Regions from separate parts of the Variovorax nivicola genome, predicted to be linked through region 1. Evidence: predicted binding sites of a transcription regulator. Region 1 holds the regulator's gene; the other holds the start of a gene.
What was found. The regulator LexA, encoded in region 1, represses DNA repair genes until DNA is damaged. The targets are predictions, from matches to a motif close to ACTGTATNNNNATACAGT.

Region 1 (5,614 bases):
TGCTTGAACTGCTCGTCTGCCCCGTCACGAAGGGTCCGCTGACCTGGAACCCCGAGAAGCAGGAGCTCTGCTCGCGCAGCGCGCGCCTCGCTTATCCGGTGCGTGACGGCATTCCAGTGCTGCTCGAGACCGAAGCACGCACGCTCTCCGACGAAGAGCTCGGACTGTGAGCTTCACCGTTCTGGTGCCGGCGCGCCTGGCGTCGACACGGCTTCCCAACAAACCGCTGGCCGACATCGCCGGCGTGCCCATGGTGGTGCGGGTAGCGCAGCGTGCCAGCGAATCTGGCGCGGCTCGCGTGGTGGTCGCCGGCGACGATCCGTCCATCATTGCGGCATGTCAGGCGCATGGCGTCGAGGCTATCCTCACTCGTCAGGACCATCCCAGCGGCACCGACCGGCTGGCCGAAGCCTGCGAACTGCTGGGCCTGGACGGCGACGACATCGTCGTCAACGTTCAAGGCGACGAGCCGCTGATCGACCCCGCGCTGATCGACGCCGTGGCATCCACGCTGGCCACCCACGCAGAGGCCGCAATGAGCACGGCGGCCCACGAAATCGACTCTGTCGGCGACTTCATGAACCCCAACGTGGTGAAGGCCGTGCTCGATGCACAGGGCAACGCCATGTACTTCAGTCGCGCACCGATCCCGTGGTGGCGCGACGGCTCCGCCAACGGCGCCGCGCCTGCGGTGTTGCCCACCCCTGCCCCGCTGCGCCACATCGGCATCTACGGCTATCGCGCGGGTTTCGTGCGGCAGTTTCCGTCGCTGCCGCCGGCTCCCGTCGAGGCGACCGAAGCGCTCGAACAGCTGCGCGCGCTGTGGCACGGCCATCGCATCGCGGTACACGTGAGCCATGTTGCGCCCGGACCGGGCATCGACACGCCCGAAGACCTGGCGCGTGTGCGCGCCGTCTTCGCCGCCGCGCCCACCGCCTGAGGTGCTCCCATGCCTGCGCGGACGGCGGGAATTCTTCGAGGGCACGCGTGCTATCCTCGACGCAACTCCGCCTTGCCCAGCCCTCGGGCCGACGCTCGGCGCGACACAAAATCTAAGAACCGTCCGAGGACACCATGAGACTAATTTTGCTGGGCGCGCCCGGGGCGGGCAAAGGCACGCAAGCGGCCTTCATTTGCCAGAAATACAGCATTCCCCAGATTTCGACCGGCGACATGCTGCGCGCCGCCGTCAAGGCCGGCACGCCGCTCGGACTACAGGCCAAGGCCGTCATGGACGCGGGTGCCCTCGTCAGCGACGACCTGATCATCAATCTCGTGAAGGAACGCATTGCGCAGCCCGATTGCGGCGCCGGCTTCCTGTTCGACGGTTTCCCGCGCACCATTCCCCAGGCCGACGCAATGAAGGCGGCTGGCGTCAAGCTCGACTACGTGCTCGAAATCGACGTGCCCTTCGGAGACATCATCGAACGCATGAGCGGCCGCCGCTCGCACCCGGCCTCGGGCCGCACCTACCACGTCAAGTTCAATCCGCCCAAGGTGGAAGGCAAGGACGACGTGACCGGTGAAGATCTGATCCAACGCGAAGACGACAAGGAAGAAACCGTGCGCAAGCGGCTCGACGTGTACAGCCAGCAGACGCGTCCGCTGGTTGACTACTACTCTGCCTGGGCCAAGACCGATCCGGCCGCCGCGCCGAAGTACCGCGCCATCAAGGGCGTGGGCACGGTCGACGAGATCACGCAGCGTGCGCTGGCTGCATTGAGCAGCTGATCCTGATCTGATCCCCCCAGACCGCCCCTTCAATGGGGCGTTTTGTTTTCACCCCAGCAGTTCCAGCATCAGCGCGATGCGCGCCTTCACGGGCGTCAGCGCGCCCGCATCGCGGAACTGGTCCCCGGCTTTCGGCAGGATGCGTCCATTCGTGCAACGCGTGGCGCGAACCACTGCGACGCCTGCGTCCTGCGCCTTGAGCGCTGACACTTCCAACGCATGATGCAGGGTGCCGTTGCCGGTGGCGGCGAGCACCAGTCCATGCACGGGATCGGCTCCTCCGGACTGCAGCAACGCATCGATCACCGCGCCGCTGGCACCTGCATGGCTCATGACGATCTCGACACGGGGCCACTGCACAGCGGTCGCCCCGAAGAGCTTTGACGCCGGCAACGCCGATCCCTCGGGCCAATTCCGGACACGGCGCACCTCTCCTTCCTCGACGTAGCCGACCGGGCCCGCATCGCCTGAAGCGAAGGCGTCGAGCCGGTATGTGTGCACCTTCTGGATGTCAACGCCGCTGTGGATTGCGCCGGCGCACACAACGGTCACGCCCCTTGCGCCCTGCGTCGCGGCGACGCTGATGGCGTCGCGCACGTTCTGTGGTCCGTCCGGCGCCAGTGCGGTGGCCGGACGCATCGCGCAGGTGAGCACCACGGGCTTGGACGGAGCCAGCACTGAGTGCAGGAAGAAAGCCGTCTCTTCGAGCGTGTCGGTGCCATGCGTGATCACCACGCCCGCCACGTCGGCCTGCGCCAGCCAATGCGCGCAGCGCCGGGCCAGCTGCTGCCAGATGTCGAACGACATGTCCTTGCTGTCGACTTGCGCCACCTGCTCTGCTTCCAGCGATACACCCTCGGGCACCTCGATCCCGCCCAGCAGATCGGCCACGCCCACCTGCCCGGCGGTGTAGCCGATGTTGTCGCCGCTGCTGGCTGCCCGGCCGGCAATGGTGCCGCCCGTTCCCAAAACCACCACACGACGGCGCACTTCAGGCGAGGAGGAATTGACCATGGCTTGTCAACTTTTAAAAACTGGTTAAAAATACAGGTACTGGATATCTAGCCAGTGCCGCAAGGAACCACATATGCAGTTCGCCGTGAAGCTTACAGCCCGCCAGCAGCAGATCCTGGATCTCATCCAGAGCGCCATCGCACGCACTGGTGCGCCACCCACGCGCGCCGAAATCGCCACCCAGCTCGGGTTCAAGTCGGCCAACGCCGCCGAAGAGCACCTGCAGGCGCTGGCACGCAAGGGCGTCATCGAGCTCGTCAGCGGCACCTCGCGCGGCATCCGCCTCAAGGGCGACGCCCTGCGCTCGCTCAACGAAACGCGCCACCGCGAGGGCGGCCAGTTCTCGCTCTCGCTGCCAGGCATGGCCCAGTTGGCGCTGCCGCTCATCGGTCGCGTCGCAGCCGGCTCGCCCATCCTGGCGCAAGAGCACGTCGACCAGACCTATTACGTCGAGAACACGCTGTTCCAGCGCCAGCCCGACTACCTGCTCAAGGTGCGCGGCATGTCGATGCGCGACGCCGGCATCATGGACGGCGACCTGCTCGCGGTGCAGGCGACCAAGGAAGCGCGCAACGGCCAGATCGTGGTCGCGCGCCTGGGCGATGAAGTGACCGTCAAGCGCCTGAAGCGCAACAAACAGGTCATCGAGTTGCACGCCGAGAACCCCGACTATCCGACCATCATCGTCCAGCCCGGCGAGCCTTTCGAAATCGAAGGCCTCGCGGTCGGGCTCATCCGCAACACCATGCTGATGTAGGCCCCAAGGCCTGCGTTCCACAGCACCCCATCCGGCAGCGACAGGTGGCGGGCGTATGGCGAAGAGTCGCCATCACCCTGTCGCGGCCGATTCAAGAAATCCTGCCTGTGTTCAACCTCATACTTTTTTGGAGTTCACATGGGAATCGCCCTCCTCGCCATCGCTGATTTCTGGATGCCGCTGCAATCGCTGGCCAGCCGCCTGATGCCGGCACGCCGCCCTCACCGCAGGGATCGCCTCGACGCCGCTGAAACCTCGGCCGGATTGCGCTATGTAGCGGTGCGCCCCGCCTGCACCGCCCGCTCCAGCGGCGCTGCAACGCCCACGGCACCGGTGCGCCCGTTGCGCGTGGTCCGTGTGGTCGACGGCAAAGGCCAGCAGCACAGCAATCGCGTCGTGATCTCGGGCCGCATGGCCGACGTCTGCGCCGAACTCGACCGGCTCGCAGCACTCGAAACCGCCGAAACCATGGCCACGGCCCCGCGCTCGACACGCCTGCATTGAGCCCGAACACCCCTGCGAGCGGCTGTGGGGGTGGGTATCCAAACGTTCACAGGCACGACATTCCAATGCTGCGAGGCACAATGGCACGCCATGAACATTGTGATCCTCGACGATTACCAGGACGCCGTGCGCAAATTGCGCTGCGCCGCCAAGCTGGACGCGTACGCGGCCAAGGTCTACACCAACACGGTGAAGGGCATCGGGCAACTATCGGTTCGCCTCAAGGACGCCGACGTGATCGTGCTGATCCGCGAGCGCACCCATATCTCGCGCCAGCTGATCGAAAAGCTGCCCAAGCTCAAGCTCATCTCGCAGACCGGGCGCGTCGCCGGGCACATCGACGTCACGGCCTGTACCGAGCGCGGCGTGGCAGTGGCGGAAGGTTCGGGTTCACCGCAAGCGCCTGCCGAGCTCACCTGGGCGCTCATCATGGCTGCGATGCGCCGGCTGCCGCAGTACATCAGCAACCTCAAGCACGGTGCGTGGCAGCAGTCTGGGCTCAAGTCGGCCTCGATGCCGCCCAACTTCGGGCTCGGCTCAGTGCTCAAGGGCAAGACTCTGTGCATCTGGGGCTATGGCCGCATAGGCCAGTTGGTCGCGCGCTACGGGCAAGCCTTCGGAATGCAGGTCGTGATCTGGGGCCGTGAAGCCAGTTGCGCCAAGGCCCGCTCCGACGGCTTTCAGGTTGCGCAGAACCGCCACGAATTCTTTGCCGCGGCCGATGTGCTGTCGGTGCACCTGCGGCTCAACGAAGAGACAAACGGCCTCATCACGCTGGAAGACCTCTCGCGCATGAAGCCGACGGCGCTGTTCGTGAACACCTCGCGCGCCGAGCTGGTCGAAGCCGACGCCCTGCTCGCCGCACTCAACCGCGGCCGTCCCGGGCTGGCCGCCGTCGACGTGTTCGAGAGCGAGCCGCCGCTGCAAGGCCACGCGCTGCTGCGCCTCGAAAACTGCATCTGCACGCCGCACATCGGCTACGTCGAGCAGGAAAGCTACGAGAGCTATTTCGGACAGGCCTTCGACAACGTCGTGAGCTACATCAACGGCAACCCCACGAACATCGTGAATCCCGGCGCGCTGCAGGTCCGCCGGTGAGCCGGCCGGCGCCACAGGGTGCGCTCTGGGCGCTGCTCGTCGGCAATTTCGTGATCGGCACGGGCGTGATGGTGGTGCCCGGCACGCTCAACGAGATCAGCGCATCGCTCTCGGTCACGGTCGCCACCGCAGGGCAGCTGATCACGGCCGCCGCGGCGGTGATGTGCATCGGCGCTCCGCTGCTGGCCGCCGCGGTCGCGGGCTGGGACCGCCGGCAGTTGCTGGCCATCACCCTCTTCTGGTACGCCGCCGGCCATGTCCTCTGCGCGCTGATGCCGAGCTTCGGCGCCCTGCTGCCGGTGCGCATGCTCACGGTGATCGCGCCGGCCATCTTCACGCCCCAAGCCGCCGCTTGCGCCGGCATGCTGGTGCCGCCCGAGCATCGGGGGCGCGCCGTCACCTTCGTCTTCCTGGGCTGGTCGATGGCCTCGGTGCTGGGCCTGCCCATCGGCGCGCTGATCGGCGGGCATCTGGGCTGGCGCATGGCCTTCATGGCGATTGCCGCGCTCA
Region 2 (5,614 bases), on a different contig from region 1:
GTTCATGCCACACGCGCTCGGCCGGCGCGGCGATGAAGAGCGTGCGCGAGGTGTTCGAGAACTGGTCCGGGTTGGGCAATTGGGTCTCGATGCCGCCGAGCAGCAACGGCATCAGGGCGAAGCTGTAGAGCGCGGGTTTCGGCCAGTTGGTGATGCGGCACACGATGCCCATCGCCAGCCCGCCGACGCTGCCCATTACCGCGAACAGCGGCACGATGACGATGGCGCAGATGAGCCCCTCGATGAACACCGCCAGCGTGCCGGCGACGAAGAGCGCGGTCGCCACCCACGGCGCCCAGAGGTAGTAGCCCCAGCTGCGGCGCTCGATGCGCTCGGCCATGTATACCGTGACCGCGCCGCACACCGAGGGCACGAAGTAGACGAAGGAGCCGAGCATCGGCGAGAAGCGCTCGCCCGGTCCTCCGACGAAAAGGATGCGAAGCACCAGCGCGACGGCTGCGCCCGCCAGGATGGGCCAGAACCAGGCGAAAGGCATCCCGCCGCTGACTCTGCCGGGTGTTTCGTTTGCGGGCTGTTCGATGGGGGCGAGCTCGGAAAGTCTGCTTTCTTCGGATTTGTTGTGCATGCGGAAACCTCTTCTTCTCCTCGTTGTGTTTTCGTGGGGCTCGCTCGCTCGCTCAATCGGCGCTGCGAGTTGCGGTGACCATGCAGTAGTCGAAGTCGCGCCAGAACATACCCAGCGCGAGCGCGCAGTAGCTGGCAACGATGTGCTTGCGCCGCCACGGGCTGAGCTTGCCGCGCGCCTTCCAGAGCTCGGCCAGCGTGAAGCGGGTGGCCAGCACCGGGATGTGCAGCGCACTGGGCGCGACGCGCCAGCGCAGCGACTTGACTTCGATGTCGTCGAAGCCGTGCTCGCGCAGTGCGGCGACGAAGTCTTCGCGCACGGCCAACGTGGGCACGGCCCAGCTGTCGGCCCACAGGCGGTGCAGCCAGCTGGCCAGGCGGCCGGGCTGGGGGCGCAGCAGAAAGCCATCAACAACAGCCAGCCGCGCGCCGGGCTTCAGCAGCCGCGCGGCTTCGCGGATGAAGTCGGCCTTGGCGGTGCCGTCGGCATAGCAGGCGCTCTCGACGGCCCATGCCCCATCGGCCTGCGCGGCGGGCAGGCCGGTGCGTGTGTAGTCGGCTTCGAGGTGAGCCATGCGGTCGGCCACGCCTGCGGCGGCGTCGAGCTTCGCGGCGATGCGGTTCTGCACTGCGACGTTGGTCACAGTGATGGCATACAGCGATGGATCGTCGCTTACCAGCGTGCGCGCGGTGGCGCCGGCGCCGCAGCCCATGTCGATCACGCAGCGGCGTTGTGTGGTGCCGGGCTGTGCGTCGCCGAGCTGCAGCGCACTGCCGACCACGCGGTTCATCTCCACCAGCATGCCTTCGCGCCGCAGCGGGTTCAGGCCCGCGCGCCAGAAGCCGAAGTGCATGTTGTAGCTAGGGCTCCAGGCGCTGTAGTCGGTCGCGACTTCGGTGAAGTAGTCCTGCGTGTCCTCGGCTGTGATGGGCGCGCTGGCTTGGCTTGCCGGGGTGCGCAGGGGCGTTTCGTGCGGCACGCGGAAGTCGGGCTGGAAGACTGTGGGCATGGCGGTTCCCTCGGTGGTTGCTTGTTCGTTGGTTCTCAGAGGCGGCAGTTGCCGTCGTCGCAGGAAGGCGCGACGCGCCCGGCCAGCCTTGCGGCCAGCCAGCGCGGAATGCGGTAGCGGTTGCGCGCCAGCAGCGCATAGGCGCGGTCGGCCAGCGGCGCGACGATCGGCAGGTCGAGCAGGAAGCTGCCGCTCGATAAGCCCACCGCCGTTCGGCAGATGCGGATTGCGGGCACGCCGACGAAGACCCGGCCTTCGGCGTCCGACACGTGGATGGCCGCCATCAGCGCGTCGCGCGGAGCCGGGCCGTTGCTGAACGCTGCCGGCGAGCAGTCGACCAGTTGCAGTCGGCCCGCCACATCGCGCGCCTTGAGGCTGCCCATTTCGGCCGAGCAGATCGCGCAGCTTGCGTCGAAATAGATCGTGAGCGGGTAGGCAGGAAGGGCGGTGTGGCTCATGGCGTTCTTGGTTATCGATATTTCTGTCAAAACAGAAACTAGAGGGCAAAAAAAGGGGCTCAGATCATCGGCAGGCTGGCGTGGTGTGCGTCCGGGTCTTCGTCCTTGCCGCCACCTTTGCCGGTCGCAGCCGCATCGCCGCGCACAAACCTCTGCACGCTCGCGCCCAGCGTCATCACCTTGTCGAGTGTGCCGGGCGACAGCCGCAGCATTTCGTCGGCCCAGGTGGCGAGCTTGTCCATGAGTTCCATGGTGGAGCGGATGCGGTCCTGTGCATCGGCCGGTTCCTTCTGGAAGTCGGGGCTGGAGACCAGCTCGCGCAGCACGCGCACGGTGGGGTCGAACTCGCGTTCCTTGCGTTCGCGCACGACGGTGCGGAACAGCTCCCACACGTCGACGCTGGTCTCGAAATAGTCGCGCCGGTCGCCCAGCGTGTGGGTCACACGCACGAGGTTCCAGGCCTGCAGCTCCTTCAGGCTGTTGCTGATGTTGGAGCGGGCGACGCCGAGCGTTTCGCACAGTTCCTCGGCGTTCATCGGCTTGCCGTGCGCGAAGAGCAGGGCGTGGATCTGCGAGACGGTGCGGTTGACGCCCCACATGGAGCCCATTTCGCCCCAGTGCAGGACGAACTTGCGTTGAATGTCGGTGAGTTCCATGGCTTCGAGTTTAGGATTTACGAAATTTCTGTCAATAGAGAAATTGAAAAATTAGCGGCAATGGTGAATCAGTGGAATACTGTATGAATAAACAGTAAATTGAGTCCTCCAAGGAGTTGCCATGCCAGCTGCCAGAGTCCCCATTCACGCCATCAAGGGCCGCGGCGCGGCCACGCACATCGCACACCGCTTTTCGAAGGACGAGCGCAACGCCTTCGACGACGGTTGGGGCACGCTCGAAGAAGGCGTGGCCGAGGCCGATGAGCTGCAGCCCATTGCCACCGAGGTGCGTTTCGAAGACGTGAAGTCGGTGCTCAATGAAAACGACTCGCCCGACATCTACTTCGACCGCTCGCTCAATCCGTACCGCGGTTGCGAGCACGGCTGCATCTACTGCTTCGCCCGGCCCACGCACAGCTACCTGAATCTCTCGCCCGGCCTCGACTTCGAGACCAAGCTGATCGCCAAGCGCAACATCGTCGAGGTGCTGCGCACCGAGCTTGGGCGCAAGAGTTACAAGCCCAGCTACATCGCCATCGGCACCGCCACCGACTGCTACCAGCCCATCGAGCGCGATCTGCGGCTCACGCGCTCGATCATCGAACTGCTGCAGGAAACGCGGCACCCGTTCGCGCTGGTTACCAAGTCGAGCGCCATCGAGCGCGACCTCGACCTGATCGCGCCCATGGCGGCCGACCACCTGGTGGCCGTGTACGTGACCGTGACCACGCTCGATGGCGAACTTGCCCGCAAGCTGGAGCCACGCGCAGCCGCGCCGCACCGCAGGCTGCGCACCATCCGCACACTCACCGAGGCCGGTGTGCCGGTGGGTGTGAGCGTGGCACCGCAGATTCCCTTCGTGACCGAAGACATGGAACAGGTGCTCGAAGCCGCGTGGGAGGCCGGCGCGCGCAGCGCCTTCTACACGGTAGTGCGGCTGCCGTGGGAGGTGGCGCCGCTCTTCAAGGAGTGGCTGATGCTGCACTACCCGCAGCGCGCCGACCGCATCATGGCGCGCATACACGAGATGCGCGGCGGCAAGGACTACGACGCCGACTTCGCTACGCGCATGAAAGGCTCGGGCCTGTGGGCCGACCTGATCCACCAGCGCTTCGAGAAGGCCACGAACCGCCTCGGCTACAACCGCGAGCGCATTCCGCTGGACGTCACTGCGTTCCGGCCGCCTGGGGCCGTGGGGCAAGGCAACCTGTTCTAGCCGTACCCAGGCGCCACACGCTCGGGCCACCGATGGCGCGTGCCGCCCGAGCGGCGGTCGGCCTTTTCTGGCACCACGCCCAGTTCGCTCAGTTCCCTGCCGCGTAGTTCGAGTCGGCGCAGGCACTCGAGAAAGATGTCGAGGTGCTCGGCGTCGATGCCGTCGAGAAGATCCATGTTGAGACGGGCGACCCGCGGAAACAGCGCATCGCATAGCTGTTGGCCGGTGTCGCTCAGGCGCACATGCACTTCGCGGCCGTCCTGCGCATCCTGCCGGCGCTCCACCAGTTTCTTCTCGCTGAGGCTGCGCAGGCCGCGCGAAGTGCGCACGCGGTCCAGTTGCAGGCGCTCGGCGAATGCGGAGGAGGTGATCTCGCCGATCTGCGCGAGCATGCCGATCATTCCCCACTCGCGATGTGTGATGCCGAAGCCGCCTTCGACCAGGCGGGTTGCCATACCGCCACAGGCACGCACCGCGCGCGACAGCCGATACAGGAGCAGGTCGTCCAGGGAGCGCGGATCGCGCAAGGCATCTGCATTGGGAAAAGCTGGCATACGAATCGGAACTGAAGGGTTGTGGCCAGCCCGCCTTGGTGGCGGGTAATGGATTAGATTAATTATTGGTTATTGCCTATAACCAGGAAACAACGCTGAATATTGCCGCAACGACGACCGATTTGCGACTGTACCCGACAAAACATCCGTCAATGCCAATTGGTCAGCTACTGCTCAGTCTTGATTTAACTATCTTCCGCAATGGGCGGGAATTCATGAATCTGGATGGATTTGAATGATTGCAAATCAGTGATCGATTGATAGCAAATACGTAATTAAAACCTTCCACGCCGTAAGCGTATTGCATTCGGCATTCAAGGAAAGAATCTCCGTGCTTGACCTGAACGAAGTCGCAATGTTCGTGCAAGTTGCGCGCCTCGGCAGCTTTGCCGAAGCGGCGCGACAGCTGCGTATGCCGTCGGCAACGGTGAGCCGGCGCATCCAGCAACTCGAGGCGCGCCTGGGAACCCGGCTGATGCAGCGCTCGACCCGCAAGCTGACGCTGACGAGCGCGGGCCAGACCTTTCATGAGCGGTGCGGCCCGGCGGTCGAGGAACTGATCGAAGCTGGGCAATCGCACGTCGCGGGCAGCCAGGCGCCTAGCGGCCCGATCCGGGTGGCGGCCTCGGCCAGCTTCTTCGAATACTTCGAGATGAAATGGGTGTCGGCTTTTCTCGCCACGCATCCCCTGGTGCAACTCGATTTCGTTCTCAGCGATATCCCGGCTGACCTCATTACCGACCGCATTGACGTCGCGTTTCGCATCGGGCCCTTGCCGGACTCGAGCTACGTGGCCCGCAGGATATTCGCGAGCTACGGGGGCCTTCTTGCCAGCCCTGCCTATTTGGCGACGCACGGAGCGCCCGCCAATCTGGAGGAATTGAGCAGGCACGCATGCGTGACACAGCCGCCAGACACCGGGAATTTCACCACCTGGCGTCTCCAGGGGCCTGACGGCGTGGAAGAAGAAGTGCGGGTGAGAGGGGGCTTCACCAGCAACATGCAGGTGGCATTGCGCGAGGCCGCGTGCGCCGGACTCGGCATCGTCGCGCTGCCGGCGATCCTGACGGCAGCAGAGGTGGCGGCCGGCCGCCTGGTGCCGGTGCTGCCGCAGTACATGCGGGCCGGCCGCGGC

Region 2: ACSFBF_RS15135 (PA0069 family radical SAM protein) is a predicted target of LexA. The motif match lies at 2,788-2,805, and genes of this name have one in related genera.

What each region holds. Positions count from the first base shown of each region.
Region 1 covers NZ_JBPJZK010000001.1:471,686-477,299, reverse strand. Annotated here, with positions in the region: gene ACSFBF_RS02235 (Trm112 family protein) at 1-170, shown strand, start outside; gene lpxK (tetraacyldisaccharide 4'-kinase) at 1-7, shown strand, start outside; gene kdsB (3-deoxy-manno-octulosonate cytidylyltransferase) at 167-940, shown strand; gene adk (adenylate kinase) at 1,075-1,731, shown strand; gene ACSFBF_RS02220 (asparaginase) at 1,780-2,745, opposite strand; gene lexA (transcriptional repressor LexA) at 2,819-3,502, shown strand; gene ACSFBF_RS02210 (hypothetical protein) at 3,641-4,006, shown strand; gene ACSFBF_RS02205 (D-2-hydroxyacid dehydrogenase family protein) at 4,097-5,104, shown strand; gene ACSFBF_RS02200 (MFS transporter) at 5,101-5,614, shown strand, end outside.
Region 2 covers NZ_JBPJZK010000003.1:529,767-535,380, forward strand. Annotated here, with positions in the region: gene ACSFBF_RS15115 (SRPBCC family protein) at 1-586, opposite strand, end outside; gene ACSFBF_RS15120 (SAM-dependent methyltransferase) at 639-1,595, opposite strand; gene ACSFBF_RS15125 (thiol-disulfide oxidoreductase DCC family protein) at 1,631-2,053, opposite strand; gene ACSFBF_RS15130 (GbsR/MarR family transcriptional regulator) at 2,113-2,709, opposite strand; gene ACSFBF_RS15135 (PA0069 family radical SAM protein) at 2,831-3,925, shown strand; gene ACSFBF_RS15140 (MarR family winged helix-turn-helix transcriptional regulator) at 3,922-4,479, opposite strand; gene ACSFBF_RS15145 (LysR family transcriptional regulator) at 4,811-5,614, shown strand, end outside.